DNA from 3 places in the Phascolarctobacterium faecium genome. Region 1 is predicted to be linked to each of the others. Evidence: riboswitches for the same ligand, from Rfam matches in the RefSeq annotation. Region 1 holds a riboswitch; each other region holds the start of a gene.
The links. A riboswitch is a leader RNA that binds a small molecule or an ion and turns the genes downstream of it on or off. The one in region 1 is predicted to bind cobalamin.
Positions count from the first base shown of each region.

Region 1 (8,624 bases):
ATAAATGAAATCCTAATGAGCCAATAAAACCTATTTGGAACCTCTTTTTAGAGTCATCCATCATTCACCAGCTCCTACATCCGTTGCTAAACCAAACCTTTGAACTCCTGCACCTTTTAATCTATCCAGCAAAGTTATGACTTTACCATAATCTGCATCTTTGTCTGCCCTAATAACGATTGAAAAACGCGGATTGTTTTTCTGTTCCATTTTTGCCTGCATAGTTAAACTGGCAATGTCAGTCTGTTTATCACCAAGCCAAATGCTACCGTCCTTTTTTACAGAAACGGCAAAGGTTGTCTGAGTGTCAACTGCCGAAAATTCCGCTTTAGGCAACTTTATAGGAATTGTTTTTAAATCAACCATATACATCGTACTAAGCATAAAAAACACCAGCAGAAAAAACATAATATCGATCATTGGTATTATCATTAGCTCAGGTTGTTTAAGGCTTCTGCTATCACGCAGTTTCATTAGATGTCACCTCTGCTTTCAGCCTCCAGCAAAGCCGAAAAGCATTGTTCCATATTAGTTATGGAAGTATCCAGACGCTGCGCAAAATAAGAATGTGCACATAATGCTAAAATGGCCACACATAAACCGCTGGCAGTTGCAATTAAGGCTTCACCAATGCCACCCGTAATTGCCATTGGTTGTCCTTCCTGCAGATTAAAAATACTGAAAGAACCAATCATACCAATAATAGTACCTAATAATCCAAGTAAAGGAGACATTGTAACGATAACACCAAGATAATGCAGGCGGTTACGCAATTTAGCTATAACAAGCCCAGCTTGAGATTCCATATAGGCAGAGTGCCTTGTACAGTCGCCAGACAAAACCATAGTCTCACGAATAATACGTGCGCACTCACCAGCAGACGCTGACGCCAATTGTTCAGCACCTACTACATCACCTTTACTGATTAAAGTACAAAATTCCTGCGTAAATAACGAACCAGAATCAGCAGTTTTATAATACAAATACCGCTCTATAGCTATCGTAACAACTATTATTGAACACAATAACAGTGGCCACATTACCAGTCCGCCTTTATGAAAATACTCAACAGCTTCCTTAATTGATTCCATCAAAAATGCCTCCTAAAATTTTTATATTATTAATAATACCAAATTTGATCGAGTTTGCCAATGCTAACTTACTAAACGAATTAAAATTTTACATTTTATTAAAAAATAAAAACCTTTCCGCAAAACAGAAAGGTTATACCTACTTCATACTACCTGTTCCTGTCACTCGCTGGATTACAGTAGAAAAATCTAGGCAGTTCTTCTGACTCTGCTTCATTGCTTACCCCGCCTTCCCAGTTTCCCAGTGGCAATCATTGAGGTTTGCTCGACATTACAGCGGCGTGACCGTATTGGCTTCCAACCAATTTTTCTATTAAGTATTCACACCTAGATTTCCGCTTATTAAGTTTTATTACTGATTGGAATTATATCACGTTAGATTAATATTTGCAATAAAAACTATAATATATTCAACACTAAATATTTAAAAAACATCACTCTATTCCTCTTTTTTCATTTTCAGCAAATGACAGGCATAACTAAAAAATATGAGAAAATATATCGCCATAATAACCGGCCAATGCCATTCTACAGGCATTTTATTTGCCGCTGCTCTTAATGCACTACTAGCAGGAGTCAACGGTAAAATACTTAAAGACCACTTTATTATTTCAGGAAAACTGTCAGCTTTGAAAAATGTCCCACATAAAAAAGACATCGGCACTAAAACATACGTGCTAAAACTACTCATCTCTTCATGGCTGTCAATAGTCATTGCCGCCACTACTGCCAGTGCTGCAAACACAAAACAGTTAAGGACCAGCACTGGAATAAACCAGCCTCCAAAATATAAATGTACCCCTAATAATTCCGCAATAAGCACTATAATTACAGAAGAAATCAGTCCACGCACTGTACCTGATAAAACCTTACCAAAAACGAATGCAGCTCCTGAAATTGGCGAAATCAAATATGTTTCCAGAGTATGATGATAAATACGTGACATATTAAGAGGAGCAGCAATAGTATTAAAAGAAATATTCATCGAATTAAGCGCGATCATACCTGGAATGAGAAAACTCAAATAACTCCCACCATCAACAGAAACATTTCTCCCCAACCCGATCCCAAATGCAAAAATATACAAAAAAGGCGTAATCATGCGCGAACATAAGAATTTAAAAAATATTTTTTTAAAAACCACCCAATCACGCCAAAAAACGGTATAGACATCATAGCAAAAATTACTAATCATTTACTCGCCTCCCCGTTAATTCAATAAAAACATCTTCTAAATTTGCTTCGCGCACAGTTGCATTAGAGTTTAATCCTGCCACATAAGATGCAGCCTGCTCACGATTATCAAAAAAATTATTAATCATGCCGTCTGCTTCCATATGTTCAACAACAACCCTGCCAACTTTTTCTTTCAGCTTCTGCGGTGTATCAACAGCTATAATACGACCTCTATTCATAATTGCAACACGCCTGCATAACTGATCTGCTTCTTCTATATAATGAGTAGTTAAAAGCACTGTCATTCCAGCTTCATTCATTTTACGGATCAAATCCCACATCTTACGCCGTACTTGTGGGTCTAATCCAACAGTTGGTTCATCTAAAAATAACATTTTAGGTTTATGCAAAAGTGCCATGCCAATCATCAAGCGCCGCTTCATTCCTCCTGAGTACCTTCTGGATTTGTCATCAGCCCTATCTGTAAGTTCCACAAATTCTAAAATTTCATTGATTCGCTGTTCCATAGCAGCTTTATTCTTCAAATGATGCAGCCTTGCCTGCAAAACTAAGTTTTCCCTTCCCGTAAGATCCTGATCCAAACTCATATGCTGCGGTACAACGCCAATTAGTTCCTTAATTCTCTCGCTGTCTTTTTCAATATCGTATCCGCATATTTTTACAGAACCGGATTTTTTCTTGGAAAGTAAGGTTAATATCCTGACTGTAGTAGTCTTCCCAGCTCCATTAGGTCCTAAAAGGCCAAATATCTCACCCCTTTTAATTTCCAAATCTATTCCTGCTACTGCAATACGCTCGCCAAAACGTTTAGTTAAATTTTCTATTTTAATCATCAAATCACCTATTTGTCATCAGTCTGTTTCTGAGCATTATATAGATTATAATACAGACCACCCCCTGACATCAAGGTAGAATGTGTTCCAATTTCTGCAACTTCACCATTATTCAAAACGATTATTTTATCTGCATTTTTTATTGTCGACATTCGATGAGCAATAATAAGAGTTGTTCTATTCTCCGCCAACTTGTCTAACGACTCCTGTATTAATTTTTCTGTATAATTGTCTAAAGAAGAAGTCGCTTCGTCTAGAATTACAATAGGCGGATTTTTCAAAAATACTCTGGCAATAGCAAGACGCTGTTTTTGTCCCCCGGATAGTTTCACGCCACGTTCACCAATTTCAGTAGCATACTTATTGGGGAGCTCCTCAATAAATTTGTCAGCCGCGGCCAGCCTGGCAGCGTTTTCTACTTCACTTTGCTCAGCTTCAGGTTTTGCATATGCAATATTATGCGTCACAGAATCTGAAAATAAAAAAACATCCTGCTGCACTATTCCTATATTACGACGCAGTTCCTGTTGTTTATACTGACGTATATCGATTCCATCAACTAAAATCCTGCCGCTAAGCGGATCATAAAATCTTAATAATAGGCTTGCAATCGTTGTCTTACCCGCACCTGTTTCTCCAACAAATGCTACAGTTTGGCCCGGAGCTATTTTTAAATTAAATCCTTTAATTACCTTTTTCTGATCAGAATAACCAAATACTAAATTATCAAATTCTATTTCTCCACGTATTTTTTTACAAACAACCGTATCTTTCTGATTGATAATTTCAGGTTTCATTTCCATAATTTCATAAAATCTCTGGAATCCAGCCATTCCACGTTGGTACATTTCAGTAAAAACCGTTAGACGTAAAAGCGGTTTCATAAATAAATTGACATATAACAAAAAAGCAACAAAATCACTCAACGACAGCTTATCCTTGGCTATTAACAACCCTCCACAAGCCAAAATAAGTAAGTTGGTAATATTTGTAAAAAAATTTACGCTGCCAGAAAAATAAGCCAAAATTTTATAAGATTTTCGTCTTGTTTCCAAAAAATCCAAACTTTTTTCCATAAATCTCGCCAGTTCATATTCCTCTTGAGCAAACGCTTTTACTAACCGTATTCCACCTAAACTTTCTTCCGCCCTGGCTGTTATTTCACCGCTTTTTATCCTGTTCTCTCTAAAAGCTGCTTTCATTTTTTTATTTACATACACAGTATGCAGCGTTTTAGCAATTAATAAAACAGCAATCAAAATCCCCAAGTAAACATTCATCCAAAAAAGGATGCCAATTGTACCAATCATAGTAATACAGCAAACAATGATGTCATTGGGTCCTCTGAATGACAATTCTCCTATTTCAGCTATATCACTGGTCAATCTTGACAACAGTTGCCCCGTCTTGGCATTGTCAAAATACTTAAACGACATTTGCTGCAAATGCTCAAACAAATCGCGGCGCATATCATTCTCTATCTTTGCACTCATCAAATGTCCATGGTAATTAACAAGATAGAGCAAACCGTAATTGCCCAAATATAAAATAAACAGTATACCTGTATCATGTAATAATCTATCAGTGTTTTTTTGTGGTAAGACTTCATTCAATATTTGCCGCACCAACATAGGAAAGACCAAATCCAGTAATGCAGCAACAAGGGAACCAATTACCACACCATAAAGTATGCTCTTGTACGGTTTATAATAATGTAAAAAATTATGAATCATGAAATACCCCTTTGTTTTCAACGCTGCCAGATATGCAGTCTATAGGCCCCAATGATCTTACCTTCAGGAGTTACAGCAGGAGCCTCTATTCCAGCTATCTTTTTTCCATTACTACTTATTGCAACTGCTTGTAATGGTCCTTCAGTATGAAAGAAATTCAATTCTGTCCCATCGTTTAAATCAAGCACTACCGCTCCATGAGCAGCGTAATTATGAGTTCTAACATTGCGTCCAACAGCACACGCCGCCATATTATTAGAAAAATCTATCTGCTCCATTGTCCCCAAGGCTCTATATTTATATTTAAATGTTCCATCATAATTAAATACGAACATACTATTATTACTTGGATGTTCAACCGGAGTCGGTAACTGCCAGTTTTCTCTATTAAATGTATTGATCGTTGTAAAAATAACGCCAGCCTCTGCAGCAAACCCATCTCGACCAGATGCATTAATCCAAACATTATCTATTTGAGCAGGTTTAGATAACTCACGCTGCCATAAAGCTTTTCCAGCAGCATCAAAAAGCATTCCTCGTCCGTCACTGCAGGCTGCAGCCAAAAACTCTCCATCTTCAGAAAAATTAGGGCTGCCACGCATAACAGTGTTCTCGAACGGAGCAACAGGCGGTACTTCAATAGAATTAATCAGTTGACCTGTTTTTTTATCTATCAAATACATTGTATCACGGTATTTCATATCAGGTCTGATTTCATAAGCAGAAGTTGATAATACGACTTTATCGTTATTATCATTAACATCACACCAATTGATCCAACTATCAATATTTTCACTCTCTGGGAATTGCCAAAGCTGCTCACCGTTTTTATTAAAAGCAACAGCTTTACCATTATAGCCGCGCCCTCCATCTTTCGCTGTAACAAATCGATAAGCATTTGCGTAAACATTATCATCTTTATCAATACAAATATGTACGATGCTTGGATAAGAACGTTTGTCAGGTTCAACGCCAACAACCTTTTCAGCAGCAAATTTCCACAATATATCACCGCCATCAAGATCGATTGCATATAAGTTACCAGCCGGACTTTGCTCACCTACAAAAGTAATTTTTTCATCATGAGATACACACAGTGATACCAGTTTGCCAATCCCCAAAGAACGTTTCCATATCTGCTTGCCACTATTATCAAATAAAAATAATTCACCTCTATCGGTTCCAACTAACCATGCATTTTTAGAAACAATATATTCAATTAACCCTTTAGTAAAACCCATTCGATCATAATTTTCACTTGGAATATCACCTAAAAAAACACTTACTCCATCGCCCTTGTCTGTAGAAGAAAAAGCTTGCCATGGTGTTCGGTTGCCTGTTATCCAAAACATCAGACACCAGGAAATTATTAAAATGACAATTGCAATAATACTTTTTATTTTGCTCATAAATATAATTTCGTCCAATCATACACTATTCTTAAATTACCAAAATACAGACCTTGTTCAGAAAGTAAATATACGATTTTACTAAAAGTTATACCAATAGTAAAAATAATCAGTAAGCAACAGACAAATTTTTCTTTGGTGTGCCAAAACTCATCTTTCCGCGCTGTAGCCAGAAAGAACCCTCTGCTGACAACAGAAAGTGCCAAAGTCTGAGCTCTTCTAAGACAGCGTGCCAATAATGGTTTGGCAATATAAGGTAAATGCCTGATAATACTTTTGCGGCCAACTCTTGTATCAGAACGTAAACGTAAAGCGATAATAACCTCCCCTGCTTCAGCAGCCAGCACTGGCAAAAATCGTATCGCCGTCACAAGCATAAACGCTATCTGCGGAGATAGTCTCCAGGTGATAAGAGCTTTCAGCAATTGACGTGGATCGGAAGTCCAACAGACAAATAACCCTAAGGACAACATCATAGCTGACCTTAACCCCTGTACAGCTCCGTAAATAACCCCTTCGCGGTAAATATACAAACCGCCTGTTATTTGTCCTAAAACAGGCATAGTTGGTTCAATTATAACAAATAAAGGAGTCCTTGGTGTTTGCGCAAAAAACAGCGCCTGGCTAAACATAGACCCCCATAAACCCAGTAATAATAAAATTGCTAAAACCTGCCACTTATAAATAGATGTACGAGCTGACAAATGCAGTAATAACGTCGCAGTAAAAAGTAAAAACAATGTTCTGGGGTTATCAACAACTATAGCCAGTACCGCAACTAAAAACAAAATAAGCAATTTAGTTCTTCCATCCAATTTCCGTGCCCATACTGCAGCATCACAACCTTCCCATAACTGCCGTACTGACATAACGTCCAACCCCCTCTACTGTAATACATTTGGGTAATAACAACGCCTCGGAAACTTCTAATAATGGCGGAACAGTTAAACCGCCAGCTGACAGTATCCATCTATCAGATAGAATAACTTCCGGCGCTCCATTTGCAATAAGTTTACCGTTTGCCATAATAATCACTCTATCTGCAATTTCTGATGCCAACTCTATATCATGCGTACAAAAAAGAACGCAGCCGCCCATTTGAGAAAAATATGCTATGAGTTTTTTTATTTCTTCAAGACTTTGTTGATCTTGACCCGTTGTTGGTTCATCCAAAAGCAGTAGTTTGGGATTTCTTGCCAGCAAGGCTCCCAAAACTACCCTTAAACGCTGCCCTTTACTTAATGCGAGTGGAAAATCATTCGTATTATTTTCCAGTTTTAGTTTTTCAAGAAGCTCCCATACAACCTCTTTCCTAACTTTTTTATTTTTCCATGTTAATTCTTCCCAAACACTGTCAGCCAACAACATTAAGTCAGGTTCCTGACGTAAATAGCCTATTTCATATGCTCGTTCTCCAACCGTTCCACCCAACAAATCCAGTTCGCCTGACGACAGTTCTGCTAATCCACCCAACAAATTGATCAATGTGCTTTTTCCTGCACCGTTAAACCCCATCAGCGCTACAGTTTCACCTTTATAAAGCTCAAAATCTATACCTTGCAACGTATCGCTTGTAGAACCAGGATAACGATACCTTATGGCCTTGCCAGTTACGATTGCTTCACTACAAGCTTTTTTTGATCTTACGGTCAGTGCTGTTTTTTCTATTTTACATTCGCTTTTGATCAAATCAACAACTTTACTCGTTTCGTCTATCAGTTTAGACAAATGCAGAAACCGGCACAATTTAACTTTTTGCGGCTCTCTCAAACCATATTTCTCTGCAGAACCAATTTTTTGCCAGGCTAGTTCTATTGGACCATCATAAATAACTTCACCTTCAAACATCACTGCCAGACGCGGAAAATATTTTGCAAGTTCATTGACACGATGTTCAACTACAATGATAGTTATACCGTCTATACGATTTAAAGATACTAATAATTGCAAAAAATCCTCAACACCCTGTGGATTCATCTGACTTACCGGTTCGTCTAAAACCAAAAGCTTAGGTTTCGTGATGAGTACTGAAGCCAGAGCCAATCGCTGCCTTTGTCCTCCTGATAAAGTATGAATACTATTTTGTTCAAAACCGGCAAGTCCAACTCGCTCTAATACTTTTTGTACTTCAACTGAAATTATATTCTCATCAAGCCCCTGATTTTCAAGCGCAAAACCTACTTCGTCAGAAACAGTCATCGCAAAAAGCTGATCATCCGGCGATTGATAAACAGTACCAACCAATATTCCAATATCTTCAGGCGTCATCTCCGCTGTATCTTTATTATTCAGATAAATTTTCCCATCAAGTTCACCGGCGCCGGCAGTATTTAAAAGACCGCTGACAGCTTTAATGAGCGT
Region 1 covers NZ_AP019004.1:1,780,959-1,789,582, forward strand. Annotated here, with positions in the region: gene PFJ30894_RS08685 (energy transducer TonB) at 1-64, opposite strand, end outside; gene PFJ30894_RS08690 (ExbD/TolR family protein) at 61-474, opposite strand; gene PFJ30894_RS08695 (MotA/TolQ/ExbB proton channel family protein) at 474-1,091, opposite strand; cobalamin riboswitch at 1,267-1,437, opposite strand; gene PFJ30894_RS08700 (ABC transporter permease) at 1,531-2,286, opposite strand; gene PFJ30894_RS08705 (ABC transporter ATP-binding protein) at 2,279-3,121, opposite strand; gene PFJ30894_RS08710 (ABC transporter ATP-binding protein) at 3,130-4,854, opposite strand; gene PFJ30894_RS08715 (outer membrane protein assembly factor BamB family protein) at 4,872-6,263, opposite strand; gene PFJ30894_RS08720 (energy-coupling factor transporter transmembrane component T family protein) at 6,260-7,132, opposite strand; gene PFJ30894_RS08725 (ABC transporter ATP-binding protein) at 7,101-8,624, opposite strand, start outside.

Region 2 (8,624 bases), 900 kb from region 1:
CTGGCGCCTTTCGTAGCCGGCATCGGCAGTATGCATTACCGTACTTTTGCTATCTATAATGTGACCGGTGCTGTGACCTGGGTCTTTTTATTCGTCGGCGGCGGTTATCTGTTCGGCAATATGCCCTGGGTCAAAAACAATTTTTCCCATGTTACGCTGGGCATCATTATTTTCTCCCTGCTGCCGATTTTTTACGAAACACACCTTAAAGGCTGGCTGGCCAAACGGAAAAACAAGTAAAGGAAGTGGCGCGTTATGTATTATTTTACCAGCGACTACACAGAAGGCTGCACTCCTGAAATACTGGAAGCACTGGCAGCAACTAATTTTGAACAGACCGGCGGTTACGGGATCGACCCATACTGTGAAACAGCAGCCCTGCTGATCAAAAAAGAATGCGGCCGCAGCGATATCGACGTACATTTTATGACAGGCGGCACGCAAACCAACCTGACGATCATCTGCGCAGCACTGCGCCCCTTCCACGGCGTTTACGGTACTGTACAGAGCCATATCAACACGCACGAAGCCGGCGCGATCGAACGAACCGGCCATAAGGTAATCGACCTGCCGACATCTGACGGCAAAATCACAGCTGCCATGATCAGACAGCAGCACGAGCTGTATTTAGGCGACCCCAGCCGCGAACATCTGGTCCAGCCCAAAATGGTCTATATCTCACAGCCGACAGAGATCGGTTCCCTGTACCACAAAGAAGAGCTGGAAGAGCTGTATGCCGTCTGCCGGCATTACGGACTTTATCTTTTTATCGACGGAGCCCGTCTGGGCTACGGCCTGACAGCTCCTGACAATGACCTGACACTGGCGGATATCACAAACAACTGCGATGTCTTCTGCATCGGCGGCACCAAATGCGGCGCGCTTTTCGGCGAAGCGGCAGTTATCATCAATCCGGCTCTAAAAGACGATTTCCGCACGATCATGAAGCAGGGCGGCGCCGTACTGGCCAAAGGACGCCTGCTGGGCCTGCAATTTGAAACTCTTTTTACAGACGGACTTTATTATAAGATATGCCGTCATGGCGTTGAACTGGCTCTGCAGATCAAAGCAGCTGTCCAGGAATGCGGCCTGGGCTTTGTGACCGATTCCACAACAAACCAGCAGTTCATCATTTTCCCGCAGGCAATGTACGACGAACTGAGTAAACAGTTTGCCCTTGCACCCTGGGAATACATGGACGACGGCAGGATCGCCGCCCGTATCTGCACCAGCTGGGCCACAGACCCAACTCAGGTCGACAGACTCTGCAACATGATCAAAGCACTTTAAGACAAGCTTATAAACAAAATGACCCGTACGGATTTTATCGTACGGGTCATTTTTTATTCGCTTTCCGCAGCGGTTATCTGCGACATGAACGGTTCATTTTCCAGCTCTTTACTGTAAATGACACAATTATTTTTGCCACGCTTTTTCGCCTCATACAAAGCCTTATCTGCTTTATATAAAAGCACTGCATCATCTGTACCATCTACGGGATAAAACGATACGCCTACGGATATCGACAGCGGCACCCGGACATCAGCTTCAAGTCCCAGTTTTTCGATGCCTGCTCTCAGCTCATCCGCTTTCATCAGCGGCAGACGGCTATCCTTAATGTTACGCATAATGATCAGAAACTCATCGCCGCCGATGCGGCAGACGATGTCGTCGATCCGGAACTGCTTGCTGATCTCATTGGCGATCCGGCAGAGAACCTCGTCACCGAACAAATGCCCATGCCTGTCGTTGACCATCTTAAAATTATCAACATCCAGGAACATGACCGCAGCCTTCTCCTTCTGCGGTTCGCAGAGCATCTGCTGCAGCAGGCGCTCGCCATAAGCCCTGTTGCCAAGCTTGGTCAAAGCATCACTCTCAGCCTGCCTTTTCCAAAGTCCGATCTCACGTTTCATTTTATCGATACTGACCATCCTGCCCACGATACTGAGCATGACGCCATAATTTTCTTTATCCCAGATCGAATTTATATGGATCCTGTACCATTTTTCTTCGCCGAACTTATTGATCAGCCGGACATCTTTAACATAACCGCTGTTCTCTTCTGTCAATGCCTTGGTCAGCTCCGCCAGCTGCTGCAGATCCTCCTGTAAAATAGGCATACTGCTGTAAATGGCCTCTTTTGCGTTTGTGACAACACATTCACCGCCAAAAATATTTTTATATTCATCCGAGAAAATGATCAGGTCTTTTTCAAGATCATAGTCAAAAATTATATCGCCGCTCATGGCAAACAGCGCCTTCTGTTTTTCGCGTTCTATTTCCAGCAAACGCGCAACGCGGCTGTTTTTATCCATATCACAGCTATAGCATTTTTTACCGCTGAATTTCTCGGTATTGGGATGCTGATAGTGATACACTACCGCCGGCAGCCCGTCGTCTGACTGTAAAATTTCCGGCAGCCCCGGAGCGATTTTCAGAAAGCACTGCAGAAGATCGGGGCTGAATGCGCCGCATTCGCCTTTTTCAATCATTTGCACCGATTCTTCATGGGTAAAAGCACCTTTATAACAGCGGACACTGGTCAAAGCGTCATAACAGTCGGCCAGCGACACGATCTGCGCATAAATAGGTATCTCTTTGCCGATCAGTCCGTCAGGATAACCGCTGCCGTCCCATTTCTCATGGTGCCAGCGGCAAATATTGTAATGATAGCGGTACTGCTCTTTATTCTGCTTCAGACTGTCGATACTTTCCAGAATCTCACAGCCGTACAGCGTATGCTCCTTCATAATTGCAAATTCTTCTGCCGTCAGCCGACCGGGTTTATTCAGGATATAGTCCGGGATCGCGATCTTGCCTATGTCATGCAGTGCCGCCGCCATCGAAATATCCTCGATGGTCTTATCGCTCATTTTATATTCGGCATTCTGCCGTCCCAGCTCCTTCAGCATGATCTTGGTCAGCTGACGGATACGCTGGACGTGCTGTCCTGATTCGCAGTCGCGGAATTCAACGATCGTACTCAGGGTATCGATCATAGCCACGTTGAAATTACGCAGCTGTTCGTTCTGTTTTTCGATTTTCGTCATCTGTTCCTGGACCAGCTTTTCCAGTTTATAACGATAACGGTACAATTCGATGATATTATTAACGCGCTGGCAAATATTATCTGGGTTGAACGGTTTTAAAACGACATCAACCACACCCAGACGAAAGCCTTTGGAAATAGCATCGTTGGACGATTCGGCCGTGATCAGAAAAATAGGCGTTTTCTCAGTCAGGCCTTTGCCGTTCATAATTTCCAGAGCTTCCAACCCGTCCATGATCGGCATCACGATATCCATCAGCACGATCGCTATTTCCTCGTGATACTGCTCCATCAGATCTACAGCCGTTTTACCGTTATCTGCTTCCAGTATTTCATAGTCACCGGCAAAAAGCTCACACAGGATCGCCCGGTTAAGCTCAACGTCATCGACTATCAGGATTTTATCTTTCTGCCTCTCCAAGCCTGTCTGCCTCCTTTTGCGGTTACTTATATCACAGATTGCAAGCAACTGTAAAATTCATAATCATCACAATTCTATATGTTCTATTATATTATTTTTTTGTATTTTACACAATAAAAACTTCTTTTTATAAATAAAAGATCACTATTCCTTCAATAATTGCTGCAGCTGCAGTACCTTCTGCCGCCAGTCATCGCTGTACGCTCCGCCGCCCTGAGCAAAATGCTGCGACCCGCCGCCCCTGCCGCCAAACAGCTCGCCTGCCTTTCTGCAAAGACTGCGGCAATCAGCCTGCGTCTGTTCCCCGCTTCCCAAAACGAAATTGATCCGCTCCCCGGATCTGTACACGACCGCAGCTACAGTACGCCCGTCTGCCAGCAGTTTATTCAGCAGCAGTCTGGCATCGGCGGCGCTGCAATCCTCCTGTGCCGCCGCGACATATTTAGTGCCGCCCTCATCAACAGCAGCCTGCGCTAAAAGCTGCGGCGCTAAAAATTCATATAATTTAGCGGTCTGTGCTTTTAACCGTTCATTCAGTTCCGTTACTTCTTCCTGCAGCTTCCTCAGTCCCTGCGGTACGCCCTCCGGCTTCATGGAAAGCAGGCGCCCGGCCTGCCAGACGTATTCATTTTTGCGGCGTGCATCTTCCAGTGCCCAGCTCCCGCATAAAAACTCTACTCTGATCCCATCCTTATGTTTATCAAAACGATTGATCCGGATCAGACCGATCATACCTGTACGTAACGGATGCGTACCGCAGCAGGTACAAATATCCCCGTCTGCCACCGTCACGATCCTCAGCGTGCCTGTCAGCTTTTCATTTTTCTTACGCATCACTAGCGCTGGCAGCTCCGTATGCGGCAAATAACTGACCGTGATCGGCTTATCCTCCCAGATCTGGCTGTTGGCATAATCCTCGGCCTGCGCCAGCTCAGCCGCTGTCAATTCTTTATCCAGGTCAATAGTCACCAAACGTTCGCCCATATGAAAACCAATATTATTAGCTCCGAACAGCTTCCAGACCGCATGCGAAAGAATATGCTCGCCGGCATGCTGCTGCATATGGTCCAGCCGGGCCTGCCAGTCCAGCACCGCTTCGACCTGCTCCCCAACCGGCAAAGGCCGCTCACAATAATGCACTACTTCGCTGCCGCGCTGCGCAGCATAAGTCATCTTCACGCCGCCCAGCGTTCCGCGGTCACTCAGCTGACCGCCGCCCTCCGGAAAAAATACCGTCCTGTCCAGAACCACGGCATACCCGCGTTTATCTTCTGCACAGCTCAGCACCGTTGCCAGGCAACTTTTCAGCATCGAATCCTGTTCATATAATTTTTCTGTCATCTTAAAAACCCCTCGTCAATAAAATTTATATTTTTATTATAACACTGCCGCCGGCAACGGTTAAGCAATATCAGCCGCAGTTTTCTTCAGCATTTAATTTATGTTATAATGTGAACAGTTAAGTGAGCACCGTTTAGTCACGAAGTGAATAAACGAAATTGCGAACTTAGCCAAAAGACGCGATTGTATAATGAGCGTCGTGGGTTTCCTTTTCCGACGAAGTCGGCAAATATATTTTCGAGCCTAGTGAGAACATATGCCCTTGCGGTATCGTTTGATTGCTTAATGAGGTTTTTTCGAATTTAGCAATCATACATGCCCTTGCGGTATAATGTGAACACAAAATCAAACTATCATAATACACTCAAAGGAGCAGGCAATGTATAAATATATCCTTTTCGACCTTGACGGCACCCTTACCGACTCGGCACCCGGCATCATCCGCTGCGTACAGTATGCCCTGGAAAAATGCGGCAAAGGCACCTGCCCCGACCGCGAGCTGCTGCCATTTATCGGCCCGCCGCTGACAGAATCCTTCCAGAAAATCTGCGGCATGACTGCCGCAGAAGCAAATACGGCCCTTGAATATTACCGCGAGCGCTTCGCACGCGTAGGTATGTACGAAAACTCCGTCTACGACGGTATTCCCGAATTACTGCAAAACCTGCGGCAGGCAGGCAAGACCCTTGCCGTAGCCACCAGCAAGCCGCAGCTTTACGCAGAAAAAATCCTGGAACACTTTGGCCTCGCCGCTCACTTCTCAACAATAGCAGGCCCCGGGTTCAACGGCGAGCTGCCAACCAAAGCCGACGTGATCAGCGAAGTGCTGCAGCGGCTGCACCTTACCGCTGCTGATAAGAACGCCGCCGTTATGCTGGGCGACCGCGAGCACGACGCTATCGGCGCACAGCAAAATAAAATCTCCATCATCGGCGCAGGCTACGGCTACAGTTCCCCGGGCGAACTGAGTGCCGCCGGTGTCAGACAAATCGTTTCTGCTCCGCAGGATTTTGCAGAATTTTTATTATGATTTATTTTTAAAGCAGTTACATCGATCATGATGTGGCTGCTTTTTTATTTTCCTCTGCGCCTTGAACTTTTCGCAGAACCATTGACATATAACGCTTCACACTGCATAGATAAAATTGATTTTTCAGACTATTATATATCAACAACTTATTGAGAACAGCTATGTTTTTTAATAAATTAATTTTAGCATAAATTATTACTTGTAATATAAAAAGTTAAATGTTATAATTCTATCTGATTTCAAAATTGAATACTTTATGATAATCAGGTGCATTATTGCCTAACAGAGAAATCGGTGCAATGCCGATGCGGTCCCGCCGCTGTAATGCCGAGCAAACCTCAAAACGTCACTGGGAAACTGGGAAGACGAGGTACGCGATGAAGCAGAGCCAGAAGAACTGCCTGATTATAGCCCATTACGATCCTGCGAAAGACAGGAATGGAGCGTTACAAGAGCTTTTTACGCTTTTCTGTCTTTATGCGCAGAAAAGCGTTTTTTATTTTGCTTTTATTTTTCTGGCACGCGAAACCCGGTCAGCTCGGTCAGAAAAACTAAAGATATAAAAATTATTTGACGAGGTGTTTAAAAGATGGATGGGAAGAAAAAAATCTGGGCAACGGCCATCTTATGCGCTGTTGCCAGCGTTGGCTTTGTAGTACCAGCTGGCGCCGAAGAAACCATGACGCATGATTTGGACGAAGTCATCGTCGAAGCCGACAGAAATACTCTGCCGGGGGGATTTGTAGCCAACAACGACAGAGTTGGCATTTTGGGCAATATCAAAGCAATCGATGTTCCTTTTACACAAAAAAAATATACTGAAAAAACTATTATGACCTTTTATGACCCCAATCAGCCTTTAAACGGTACTTTGGCTAATACCCCTTCTATTCGTATCGGCAGTACTTCTCCCATGTATACAGATTTCAGTATGCGTGGCGTCAATATGAATGCTTCTCATTACTACATCAACGGTATTCCCAATATGTTCAACCAGACCCGCAGCATCCCGGCATATATCCTCAGCAGCGTCGATATAGTCTCCGGCCCTAACACCGTGCTTAACGGCGCTACCTTTTCCAACAACGGCACTAATGGCACCGATGCGCCGGCAGGACTGCTGAACGGTACAACCAAACGCGCTGCTGCAGACCCTGTCACCCGCTATACACAGCGTTTTTCCGGACGCAGTACCTGGACCGAAGACCTTGATCTAGGACGCCGCTTTGGTAAAAACAATGAATGGGGCATCAGAGTCAACGCCCATAATGAAGACGGCGGCCTTTCCATAAAAGGTGCCGATGTACGTGATAAAAGCATTTATATCAACTTAGATCATCAGGACGCTAAAAGTATGACTAATATTTTCGGCGGTTATTATGACTGGAAGGTAAATGGAGGCCAGCGCTGGCTCAGTGCCAGCGGTGTTACCAAAGGCAATCTGGCAGAAACCCCGAACGGTAAAACAGACCTCAGTTTTGACGGTCAGACCAAATATAATCACGGCATGCTGTTTACCTTAAACCATATCCAAAAATTCAGCGATAAATGGAGCGGTTTCATCAACGGTGGCTACGGGCATTATTCAGAGCATAAAAACGATCCCAACAGTGGTTCACTGACTCTCGGTGACAACGGCAAGCTCTCCGGTAAATTCCGCGACTATGTCTCCGACAGTAAAAGCAGTTACTGGCAGGTCGGCGTTTCTAACAAGGCCGCCATCGGTAATGTAAAAAATGACTTGTCTTTTGCCGTTGATTATTTCATGTATAAAAGTAAAGCCGTCAATTCCGGCAGTGCTGCAGGGCAGGCCACTATCGGCGGTGATCTGTGGAATGGCGTTCATATTATCGGCACTCCAATCGCTGCTGCTGACATCGATTCTGTTGGCTACAGCAAAGAATATGCTTATGCAGCAACCCTGGCCGACCGTTTTGAATTTGGCAAAGCTTCGTTATATGCAGCACTGCAATACCGCGATACCGAAACTGAAAGTGCTTCCGGCGCCAAAGTCAGCAAAGATTCCCTTAATCCTACCTTTGCTATCGCTTATAAGCCTGTCGAAAATTTATCAGTATATGCCAGCTACGCCCAATCCTATACCAAACCGGTAGAGGTAAGTAAGTCTTACGATAATGCCGGTGAAATTTTTAAACCTATCAAAAACAAACAAACTGAGGTCGGCATCAAATACCGCGGCGGCGAAATTTTACACAGTTTGGCCTTCTTCGAATTAAATCAGGGCAGCTATATCAAAGAAGATAATCCCGGCGGTAAAATAGGAGAAATCTACACGCAAAACGGCGAAAATAAATTCAAAGGCGTCGAATACTCTCTGACCGGTAAAGTTGCTCCTAAATGGAATGTTATGGGAGGCCTGATGTACCTTGACGGTAAACGTGAAAAGCTTGCTAAAGGCAGTGAGCATCTCGAAGGCCGTTATGCTACCGGTACTCCTAAATGGAACGCCGTTTTGGCAACGGAATATGAAGCGGACCAGAATAATTCCGCTATTTTCCGTATGAACTACGTCGGCAAGTCCCACGTTAACGATAATGGTGTTATGGCCCCCGATTATATGACCTTTGATTTAGGTTATAAACATAAAACCAAAATCAATTCCACACCTGTTACTTTGACTGCTATGTGTTATAACGTTTTAGGCAAAGATTACTGGATCTCCCGCGGTACCTCCGTAGCTCTCGGCGCGCCGCGTACAATGATGCTGTCAGCGCAGTTCGATATTTAGCAGACAGCCACACTGCTTTTAGGAATTAAGT
Region 2 covers NZ_AP019004.1:228,166-236,789, forward strand. Annotated here, with positions in the region: gene PFJ30894_RS01075 (DedA family protein) at 1-240, shown strand, start outside; gene PFJ30894_RS01080 (threonine aldolase family protein) at 256-1,290, shown strand; gene PFJ30894_RS01085 (diguanylate cyclase) at 1,344-3,473, opposite strand; gene PFJ30894_RS01090 (alanyl-tRNA editing protein) at 3,618-4,814, opposite strand; gene PFJ30894_RS01095 (HAD hydrolase-like protein) at 5,194-5,844, shown strand; cobalamin riboswitch at 6,093-6,263, shown strand; gene PFJ30894_RS01100 (TonB-dependent siderophore receptor) at 6,434-8,593, shown strand.
Region 2: linked by a shared signal. The riboswitch ahead of PFJ30894_RS01100 (TonB-dependent siderophore receptor) and the one ahead of PFJ30894_RS08695 (MotA/TolQ/ExbB proton channel family protein) in region 1 are both predicted to bind cobalamin.

Region 3 (6,234 bases), 140 kb from region 1:
ATAGCCTGCAAACTCCACTCAACTCAGACCTTTGAGCGTGGTGCCGCTGGGGTGGCGGCATCCATGCTTGCGGTCACGGTACTGGAGTGATAAATGACATGTTCATTGAAAACAAAAAATGAAAATTTGGAACTGGGTACTTGTGGGATCAATGATCCGTGGTTTTATAGGGAAGTCCGGTGTGAATCCGGCGCTGTCACGCAACTGTATTAGGGAGCTTCAGCATTGCAGTCCTTTCACAAAGGGATGTTGAAGTGATGATCTTGAGTCAGAGTGCTGACTGGTTCTATCTTTTGAACAGCCTGCGTAGACAGACTGGGAGAAAATTTTGCAGAGATATTTAAGTTTGGCGTTTTGCCAGACAAATATTTCTGCGGACGCTATGATTATGCGCTGAAACCAGCAGCGCGGAAATTTTAGTATTTTCGACCAGAAAAGCGGAGCAGGCTGTTTTGTAAAAAAAACAGACGCTGCACTTTCACCGAATGGACTGGTAGAAAATGCGGCGTTATTTTTTACAAAAGTGGGAGGATGGATTTGCATGAGAAATGAAAGAAACAGCTTGCGGCAAGCTGCCATAACAGCGGGCATTTTAGCTGCTTTGGGCGTTTGTACATTAGGGGGGGACCAGCCGAGGGTATGGGCGGCAGAGCCTTCTAACAATACAGCGCAAGCCGAAGCTAAAACAGCAGCTGCGCAGGGTGTCCAAGCTGCAGCAGATGAAACTGAGAATGATGGTATGTCTTTTGATTTGGAGGGCGTAACGGTTGAGGCGAAGCGGCCTGACTGGGAAGCAAAATTGTCGCCTGGCACGGTAACGGTTATTCGTCCCGATGACTACAAAGGCGAGCAGAAAGACCTGCCCGATCTGTTGAAAATGGTTCCCGGCGTACATGTACGTGAGTTGAACGGTAAAGGGCAGTATACAACAGTCAGCGTACGTGGTTCTACTGCGGCGCAGGTCGGTGTTTTTGTCGACGGCGTGCTGTTTAATCTGGGCGGCGACGCGGCGGCAGATATTTCTACTATTCCTGTACATAATGTTGAACGGATCGAGGTCTACCGCGGCTATATACCGGCACGTTTTGGCGGTACCTTTATGGGCGGCGTTATCAACGTCGTCACCAAACGACCTACCAAAGCTAACGTGCAGGCCAGCTTCGGCAAAAGCTCCTTCGGCGGCTATAAAGGTAATTTACAGATCGACGCTCCTCTGGGCGGAGGCGCTTTGATGGTTGGCATCAATCGCGACCAGAGTGAAGGCGATTTTAAATATAAGAATTTTGATAATGACAGAACCTACAAAGAGCGTTTGCAATATTATTATAAAGATTTGGAAAATACCACTGATAGAATAAATAAGCAAATTAGCTACGATGTTGGCTTTGGAATGGAAAAACCTAGCTTGGGTAATGTTACATCAATTGATGAGATGGTAACAAGGTGTGCTCCGGGCGGCGATATTTATGAAGTTTTTTGGCAACAGGATCCTGATGACTATGGTGGAAAAGATGTTATGGAGCATGATTGGGAGTTTTATTATGCCAAATATGCTGATCCTAATTACAAAGAAAATTTATATAAAAGCGATCAATACCAATTAGACAAACTTGAAAGTGCTGAACGCTGGCGTAAGGCTAATGATTATAAAAACACCGATGCCATTATCAAATGGCAGGATGATCACTGGCTGGCCAAAGCTACCTGGAAAAATATCAGACGGCATCTACCGCATCCTATTGATAAAAATTATGCCCCGCTTTGGACTGTGGATCAGGATTGGGCAGTAAATATGCCTTACGGCAAGCCTAATATGTATTATTTTCGTAATCAGGAGTTAACGGCGAAGGAATTGCTTTTAGGCCGACGCGATACTGTCGGTAATTTGGAATGGGGCTGGAGTATCAACTATTTAAAGCAGGATAAAGATTATTATATTGATGATTGGCAGAATTTGGAAAAGGTACTTGAAGCAACAAGCGGTTTAAATACTCTGAAGGCTAACACCTTATGGAGCAAATATGACAGCCGCCGCCTGGGTGCGAAGATAGACGGCAGCTATAAAGCCGGCAACAGGCACTTGATAGAGTTTCTGGTCGATGCCTCTAAAGAAAAAATGGATATTGACGGCTGGAAAATGTTTGACTTTGAACATGCTAACGAAGATACCCGCAGCAGGTGGCGTAATTATTATGAGCAGGAGATCATTAATGCGCAGATCCAGGACACGATCACATTAAATAAAAAAGGCGATTTTTGGCTGACGCCCAGCATTCGTTATAATCGTTCTAAGATTTTAGGGCGTAGCGACCGTTATGACGAAAAGAATGACCCGCAGCATATCAAATGGCTGGGGCAAACGGATGAACAGACGGATGATAAGGTGACCTGGCAGCTGGCACTGAAAAAACAGTTTAATGATCACTTTACGCTGCGGGCGACAGGCGGCACTTACTACCGGCTGCTCAATATGTACGAGATCGCCGGCGACGGTGCCGGTATTCTGCCGATGCCCAATGTAGGCGGGTCTGCCAGTGTCTTTCCTATGCCGGAGGAAGGCAAGCAGTGGGATATCAGTGCCATTTGGGATGGCAAGTGGCTGGGTGCCGATACAGCTAAGTTCCAGATAACTTATTTTGGGCGCGATTCCAAACGACTGCTGCAATTATCTTCCTGGAATAGTTTTTTCTTTGTTTACAATAATGCTGCCAGCGGTAAAGTCAATGGCGTTGAGCTGCAGGCAGATCTGTCGTGGCAGAAATGGGACGTCAATCTACAGGCCACATATACCGATCCTTCCAATGTTTTATACGACCTGAGTGCGATACCTGGGCAGCAAGAGTGGAATAAAGATGGAAAAATTGAAGGCGTTATGACCTATCAGCCAAAATGGGAAGGTACGGCCCGTTTTACCTATCGCCCAGATAAAAATTGGAGCCTGTTTACACAAATGCGTCACGTAGGCAAGGTAACTACAGATGCGATTCCTTTAACTACAGGAGCACTTCCGTGGCAATCGTCTTTGACGACTATGGATGTAGGCGTAAAGTATAAGATAAATAAATCCTTACAGGTGGCAGTGGGGTGTAATGATGTTTTGAATAAGGCTAATGATATGTATTTAAGAACTACTTATAGTGAAATGAGAAATATCTTATATCCGATTCAAGGGCGCACTTATTATGCGACTTTGCAATATACTTACTAAAATACCAGGCAGCAGTATGCCGAGGAGGTGATGCCCATGGGCTAAGGCAGAGTTTTATAAATGGATATAGGTAATATTATTAAAATATTTTAAAATTAAAGGAGCGTGTAAAAAATGAGTGAAAATCTATTTGCCTATACAGCTACAAATTCCGGTTATTCCGAAGGTACTGCAGGTGCTATCAATGGTGAACGTGCTGCGGCTGCCACTGCTTTGTCTGCTGTAAAAAATAAAATGACAGGTTTGAATGGTGATCCGGCTTTCTTTAATTTTTTTGATAGAAACAGCAGCCGTCTGGTGCTACGCCAATATAATTATACTTCTACTTCTGAACCTAATCAGATCATTGACCCGCAAGCTGCGACCTGGTCTTCTTTGGTTACGCCTATAGTTTGGTCTGGTGTTGCCAACCTGCATGGCGTAGCTACCAGCGGTAGATGGCTTTTTGGTACCGGTTATGACCTTTCCAAAATCTCTGTGGTTGATATGGATAACAATTATTCTCAAACTCGTGAATATGCCTTTCCGGCAGATTTCCCTGCTTTTGCCAATCCTTATGCTGACGGCGTTTTCCACGGTGAGGCGTTGACTGTAGTTGGCAGTAAATTGTATGCTTTGTTCTATGTCAATAAAGGCAGTGGTTATGCTACTTATTACGACAGTGTTGTGGCAAGATTTGCTATTAGCGCAAGAGGAACATTAACTTATGATAATGCTTATGTAACAGTCGGTAAAAATTCCTTTACACTTGATTTGTATGATAATAAGCTATATGTCTGCTCGTTGGGCGGAATGCAGAATGCTGGCAGCGGCAATGCCGATACCAATCTGTGCATTGTTGACTTGGCGAACTTCACTCAAGGCGGCGTTACCAAAGTAACACTTTCTAACCCTACTCAAAAAGGCGACTTCCGAGACATTTCTATTCTGGATGCTAATAATGTTTATATTTTCGCAGGTCATTATGACAGCGGCTTTGCTAAACTGGTAGGCAGCGTTTACCACACTACCATTGCTGATATCACTGCTCCGGCTAACTGGACAGAAGTCGTAGCAGTTAATGATCCGGGCTATTTGTGGGGCATCCATGCTGACGGCAGCCGCCTGTGGTTTGTTAAAGGTACTCCGATCGCTGTTTATGACGGAACTCCCACTACTGCAGTAACAGCAAGCAGAACCTTCAGCATTACCGAGATGAGCGATTATACTGGCGGTAACCTCAACTCCGCCTGCTTTATTGCTCCTTCTATTCCTGCCACCCGCGGTCTGAATCTGGCTGTTGCTTCCAAGTCTTTGGCCTCCCATATCCGCTTGGCCAAAGAAGCCCGCGAACTGGCTGAAAAAGCAAAGAAATAATCAAATTTTTATCAATTTAAAATTAGTGTTTCTGACAAGCGTGTCCGCATTGCCTTTCCAAAAGGGAAGGATGTGCGGCTGCTTGTTATATTTGCTTACGGCATAGTATTTGTGCGGTAAGCAAATATATATGAATAAAGTATGAGTGGAGTGAATTTTGGTGTATAAATTTTTGACAGTGATTTTGTTAAGTTGGTTGTGGATTTTGCCAGCTGCTGCCGCCGAACCGCAGGAAGAACAGGCCGTAGACCCATGGGCTTTTGAACTTTCTGTACAGCCTAAAAAGACTGAGGCAGAACTGGAGGCAGAACGTTGGACCCTGCTGATGAGCAGCGAGACCGGCAATTATTTGTTTGAGTATGACAGTATCAAGCCTGTCGAAGACGCAGAGGGAAATAAAAGCAAAAATGAAAGACAGGTTTTGATGCGTACTGTTTTTAAAGATACTAAAGTTTTAGAACAGTTGAATAAAAACTATGCGGCTAAGCTGGAAACAGGTGAACAAGCAGCTTATTGCGATATGCTGCTTGTTTTTGACCTGCGCAAACAGCTTTATAAAACTGTGCAGACTAAGGTTTATACTGGGGAAGGAAGAATTATTGATGAACGCAGCGGCGCGGGTATATGGAAAAAAGTCCCCGGGCAGAGTTTTGCCGATACTTTGTTGAAATTTTTATTGAAAAATGATAAGCATAACTAGAATAAGGAGCGGTGAGAAGCGTATGAAATTTATTGCGGCAGTTATTTTCAGTTTAAGTGTTTTAATAGCAGCGCAGGGCTTCGCTGCCGAGGAAAGCGGCGCGGAGAAATGAGCTGCTATTTCAGTTGATTTGTACGTTTAAAGGGGGCGTGGGCAATGAAGGTTTTTGTTAATCCGGGGCATGACCCGAACGTTGACAGCGGTGCTGTGAACATTGATTATGATGTACGTGAGGCTGATGTTACCAAACAGGCCGGAGCTTTGCTGGAACGCGGTTTAAAAAGAGCGGGGCATGAGGTGATGTTGCTGCAGAGTGATGATCTGGATGCTGTGGTGGCTGCTGCTAACGACTGGCCGGCTGATATTTTTGTTTCACTGCATTGCAATGCTTCGCCGGGCCGCAATGCCCGCGGTACAGAAACTTTATATTACAGCGAGCAGGGCCGACTTTTGGGTGAGGCTGTGCAGAAGAAGATTTTGAGCAAGGTGCCGACGATAGACCGTGGCTGCAAAGAGCGCCAGGGGCTGTATGTGCTGCGCCGGACTGTTATGACGGCTATTTTGGTGGAGCTGGCTTTTATTGATAATAATGATGATCTGGAGCTTTTGGAAAATGATATGCCGGCTTTTGCAGGGGCTATTGCCGCCGGTATCGACGAGTATTTCAGGCAGGCGGAAATATGATGAACGATAAAGAATTTGCAAAGGCCCAAGCTTCGATCATGAATAAAAAGACTAAACTGGTTCAGCTGAAGGATGAGAGGGCCGAAGCTTGTAAAAAAAATCAATGAGATAGAGCAGGAGATTGCTAAAACAGAAAATGAGCTGCTGGAGGAAGAAAATAAGTTTATTCTTTTATGCGGACAGAAGTCGCAGCTTATGCGCGAGCGTGCTTTGCAGGTTGGCGCAGAAATAGAGCAGGCGATCAAGCCGCAGCAGCCGGTTGATAAGCTGACGATTTTGTTTTTAG
Region 3 covers NZ_AP019004.1:1,918,668-1,924,901, reverse strand. Annotated here, with positions in the region: cobalamin riboswitch at 118-298, shown strand; gene PFJ30894_RS09265 (TonB-dependent receptor) at 740-3,208, shown strand; gene PFJ30894_RS09260 (hypothetical protein) at 3,323-4,564, shown strand; gene PFJ30894_RS09255 (hypothetical protein) at 4,725-5,264, shown strand; gene PFJ30894_RS09250 (N-acetylmuramoyl-L-alanine amidase family protein) at 5,421-5,948, shown strand; gene PFJ30894_RS09245 (CHAT domain-containing protein) at 6,021-6,234, shown strand, end outside.
Region 3: linked by a shared signal. The riboswitch ahead of PFJ30894_RS09265 (TonB-dependent receptor) and the one ahead of PFJ30894_RS08695 (MotA/TolQ/ExbB proton channel family protein) in region 1 are both predicted to bind cobalamin.